Regions from separate parts of the Sphingomonas sp. SAFR-052 genome, predicted to be linked through region 2. Evidence: predicted binding sites of a transcription regulator. Region 2 holds the regulator's gene; the other holds the start of a gene.
The links. Region 2 encodes LexA, which represses DNA repair genes until DNA is damaged. Its sites were predicted from a motif close to GTTCCNCNCTTGTTCT; they were not measured.
Positions count from the first base shown of each region.

Region 1: ACTHQV_RS17695 (DUF6771 family protein) is a predicted target of LexA. The motif match lies at 1,091-1,106, and genes of this name have one in related genera.

Region 1 covers NZ_JBQCMO010000013.1:60,937-63,402, forward strand. The annotation lists gene ACTHQV_RS17685 (SOS response-associated peptidase) at 1-139, shown strand, start outside; gene ACTHQV_RS17690 (hypothetical protein) at 207-926, shown strand; gene ACTHQV_RS17695 (DUF6771 family protein) at 1,130-1,318, shown strand; gene ACTHQV_RS17700 (hypothetical protein) at 1,751-2,332, opposite strand; gene ACTHQV_RS17705 (helix-turn-helix domain-containing protein) at 2,374-2,466, shown strand, end outside.
Region 2 covers NZ_JBQCMO010000005.1:146,969-149,434, forward strand. The annotation lists gene ACTHQV_RS10505 (molybdopterin molybdotransferase MoeA) at 1-949, shown strand, start outside; gene lexA (transcriptional repressor LexA) at 1,003-1,665, shown strand; gene ACTHQV_RS10515 (alpha-glucuronidase family glycosyl hydrolase) at 2,010-2,466, opposite strand, start outside.

The DNA.
Region 1 (2,466 bases), on a different contig from region 2:
CGTAGCCCCTATCCATCCAAAAGCGATGCCGGTGCTATTGCATCCAGAAGACGAAGAGCGTTGGCTAACGGCTCCGATGGAAGACGCGCTATCGTTGGCCGAGCCATTCCCGACGCAGCTTATGCGCGCGTTATCCTGATTTCTCGCATAAATTGCTACTCCGCAACGGCTCGATCGTACCGCCAGTGACAAAGGCTCATTGAAGCATGATTCTGAAATTAGCGGCACTAGCAAGCGCTTTGCTTGTTGCAGAAGCAGAAGAAGCGCAAACACGCTCACCACCGGTTGGATTTGGCGATTTTCGGCTTGGGGATGATTTCACAGCCGTGATTAGAACGGCCAAGCCCTCAACGTTGAACTCGTATTCTCTCGCAATTTGCGAACGCGATATGGCGATTACCGGATGTCTTTTGGGACCATCATCAAGAGAAGCCCCCGCCTACGTTCGCGACGCAATTCCTTACACTTACACGTTTAGCTTTAACAAATTGGGTAAGCTGACTGATATCGCCATCACGTTTCGACGCGAAGGTAAAATTACTGGCAATCAGTGTCTCAATATTCTTTCGACAACTGTTGATTGGGCGTCGAGTGATTTTGGTGAATTGCGGCGTCGGGGGCTACCGAGCAAAGAGACCGAAGATAGCGACCGACTTATCAAACTTACGACACGGGAAGGACGATCTTTCTGGAAAACCAAAACTGATAAGGATGGAAACTTCCTTTCAGAGTTTCTTTTTTCTAATGCTGATAGTTGGCTGAAACGCGTAGCTAACGGTAAGGAGGAACTGTACAGCCCGACTGCCTATACAAGCATTTTGGCATCATATATTGTTGTAAACAGCAAGCCGTACTGCGACGTTTCGCTTACTATAGCAGATGCTGATACCATCGAGCGCCGCGACATGAACCCGTATGACGAGTAACGCTATCGTTGAACCGTCAACGAAGCGTAGCGCTGAAACGTCGCGCTAAGGGAGGCTGGCCCGCGCCTGCAATTCGACGTCGGAGCGGACCGCGTGAACTCGGGACACCATTCCTATCACAGCAGATGCGGGTCAGGCTTTGAACCCAAATCACCTTGCGAATTGTTCCCCTTTCGTTCTACCTCGCTGTAGGAGGAAACGCCATGTTGGATTCGCAGGAAATCGTTGCAGCCGCCATCCTATCGGCACCGGGTTGGGTGAAAGTCGGTATAACCGCACCCGATGCCAAGATGCGGGTACAAGCAGCGGAAACGCTTGCCGCGCATCTTGCCGAGTATGCTGGCGAACCGTTGCCCAAACAGGATCGCAACCAACTGCCGCTCCCGCTGTGAGCCATGGTCCAACCAATCAGGTATCTGACCGATCCCAAGGACGGGACCGTTCAAGCTGAATGCCGCGAATGTGGCCGCGTTGCCCTGTTCTCGCCCTACGATTTACAGCGACATTGGGCGCGGAAGGGCTGGCGGACGGATTGGCCCGAGTTCGCGCTACGGTTGAAATGCCAATGCGGCGTGCGAAACCCGAAAGTCACATGGTCGCCATCCGCTCCGCCGCCCGACGATGACCCGCCACCGCCACGGCCACGGCCACGGCTTGCGCGACCGAAGGCATCGCAGCATTGGAAGCCTGCGGGTATCGATCAAAGCGAATGGGATAGAGCAAAGGATGATCGGGAGCGTCGTCGGCTAGTTCGCCGCGCCCGTGGCTGAACTCGATATTTCAACAATATGCATCGTCGCAAAAGATGGATTCATCGGTATAAGCTACGCTCTCCGCGAGCAATTTGTTCGCTTATCAATGAAAGCGGTATGTTCGTTCATTTGCTCCTTCCATAGATCGAACGGCAAACCAGTTTCGGGTAGTCCAACGTCTAAGTATACTGCTTTAGTTCTGGGATCGTACAAGAAGTCTTGAAAACCGACATAACCACCAAGTCGGTTCTTGGCGTTTATCTCACCAGTAAGGCAATCACCAGCCGTTGAAAAGTTCCGGTACTGCGCAGAAGCGGGATCGGAAAGCTGTCGAGCAACTGCCGACTGACCGGCTTCGATTAGGCTGCTATCGACATACGACTTGGATTTGTCACCTTCATAAACTTGAAGGTATATAAGAACTGACACCACAAATCCAATTGCAATGACTGCCGCAACATTTTTCCAAACGTGAGCCTGCCTTGGACTATCCTTATCGACAGAGGAAGGGGCAGGCCCGCTCGTCGCCGCTTGGTCCGAAAGCCGTAACCCACAAAAGCGGCACACCTTTGCTTCTGCTTTGATCGTTTCCGCACAATCTGGACAAGCAATTTCATCTACCATGTGTACGCCCCCTGCTTTGGCGCTTTCCACACGGTTTCTGTGTAGCGGTCAATAGCTGCGACTGCCGCCGAATGGCGGCGAAACCATCATCCCGGAACAAAGGCTTTGCCGATACCCGCTATCGGGCGCTGGTCGCGCGGCTGGTCGACGCCCGGAAGGCAGCC
Region 2 (2,466 bases):
CGCCTTCCCCGGCACGGTCGGGGAAAGCGAGGCGACCCGCATCTTCACCGGCGCGGCGATGCCGACCGGCACCGATTGCGTGCTGGTGCAGGAGGAAGCGACCCGCGATGGCGACCGTCTGCAATTGTCCGGCGAAGGCCCGGTCCGCGGCGGCAATGTCCGCCGCGCCGGTCTCGATTTCCGCGAGGGCGAACTGCTGATTGCCGCCGGTGAGCGCATCACCCCGGCCCGCGCCGCGCTGGCGGCGATTGCCGGCCACGGCACGCTAGAGGTCGGCCGCCGTGTCCGCGTCGCCATCGCCGCGACCGGCGACGAACTGGTCCCGGCCGGGCAAGCGATCCGCGACGACCAACTGCCTGAAACCAACGGGTTGATGCTCGCCGGGCTGCTTGGCGACCTGCCGGTCGATCGCATCGATCTCGGCATCCTGCCCGACCGGATGGACGCGCTGATCGATGCCTTTACCGGGGTCGATTGCGACCTGCTGGTCACCACCGGCGGCGCCTCGGTCGGCGATCACGATCTGGTCCGCCCTGCGCTGGCGGCGGCGGGTGGAACGCTCGATTTCTGGCGGATCGCGCTCCGCCCGGGCAAGCCGATGCTCGCGGGAACGCTGCGCGACGCCGCCGTGCTCGGCCTGCCTGGCAATCCCGTCTCGTCCTACATTACCGCCTTGCTGTTCGTCCGCCCGTTGGTCGCACGCCTTGCCGGCGCGACCGATCCGCTGCCCCGCACCGTTCGCGCGACACTCGCCCATCCGCTACCGGCCAACGGACCACGACAGGACTATCTGCGCGCGACTCTGGTCGACGGACAGGCATCGACCGCCGCCATCCAGGACAGCTCGATGTTGCGGACGCTGGCGCGTTCTGACTGCCTGATCGTCCGTCCGCCGCACGCCCCGGCGGCCGATACGGGCGACTCGGCGGAAATCCTGCAACTCGCTTGACGGCAAGCAAATCGTTTCCTATTGGTTCCACGTCTGTTCCGACGGAGGACCCCATGCTGACCCGTAAGCAGCACGAGCTGATCTGCTTCATCGACGACCGGTTGCGCGCGACCGGCGTATCGCCTTCGTTCGAGGAGATGAAGGAAGCGCTCGATCTCAAGTCCAAGTCGGGCGTCCACCGCCTGATCTCGGCGCTGGAGGAACGCGAATTCATCCGCCGCCTGCCCAACCGCGCCCGCGCGCTAGAAGTGTTGCGGATGCCCGAGCGGCCGGTTGCGAAGAAGGCACCGGCGAAACCTGCCGCGGCCCCGCGCCCTATGCCCCAGCCGGCGAACGACGTCATCGAACTGCCGCTGCACGGCCGCATCGCCGCCGGTGTTCCGATCGAGGCGATCGAGGGACAGGCGACGCTCCCCGTCCCCGCGGCATTGCTCGGTGCCGGCGATCACTATGCGCTCGAAGTCGCCGGGGATTCGATGGTCGAGGCAGGCATTCTCGATGGCGACTATGCGCTGGTCCGCCGGACCGAGACCGCCCGCGACGGTGAGATCGTCGTGGCACTGATCGAGGATAGCGAGGCGACGCTAAAATATTTCCGTCGCGAAGGGGCGATGATCCGCCTCGACCCTGCCAACCGCAGCTACAACCCGCAACGCTATCGCCCCGAACAGGTCCGCGTACAGGGCAAGCTCGCCGGCCTTCTCCGCCGCTACTGATCCGAGTCTATCTCCCGGCGGAAGACGGACGGAGCGGCAGATCGGCGAAATGGTAAGGGTGAACGCAATCCGCAAACGGCATCATAGGCTATGACGCCATCCGCCCGATCCGTTCGTCCTGAGTAGCCATTGAGCTTGTCGAAATGGCGTATCGAAGGACCGTCTGTGGCGGATGCCTCGATACAAGTCTTCGACATCGCCCAGCGCCACTCAGCAGGCACGGCTCTAACTGCTGTCCTTATGCTCTAAAAACCAATCGCAACTCCGCATAGCCTGCGTGCGAGCGTGAATTCAGTGAACTTCGGCGCCCCGCCCGGCTTTTCCAACCGGGCGGGGCATTGCCATTACTTCCCGTTCCCCGGCGCCCACGGCGTCCGTATCGCCTTGTAATAGCTCGCCGGATGCGGCGGCGGTGTCACCCCGCCCGGAATCGGACGGCCCGACACCTCGGCAAAGTATGCGATGCACGCATCACGCCACCACTGCGCCTCCTGCCGCTGGATCGCCAGGAACTGGCTGACCTCGGCAAAGCGCTGGGCATCGACCTGTCCCTGCATCGCTGCCCATTGCGCCTGCATCACCGCGACCTCGGCCACGCCCCGGTCGTAATGTGCGACCAGTTCCTCCCACAACGTCCGCCCCGACGCCATCCGCCGGTCCCACGACACATGATGGAACCATAGCAGCAGGTTCTCGGGCACCGCTTTGGGGTCGCTGAACTTTTTGGCCAGCACCGGCGCATATTGTGCAGCCGCATTGCTGCCCGACGGCGTCCGATCGAACCCGATGCCGTTCCGGTCC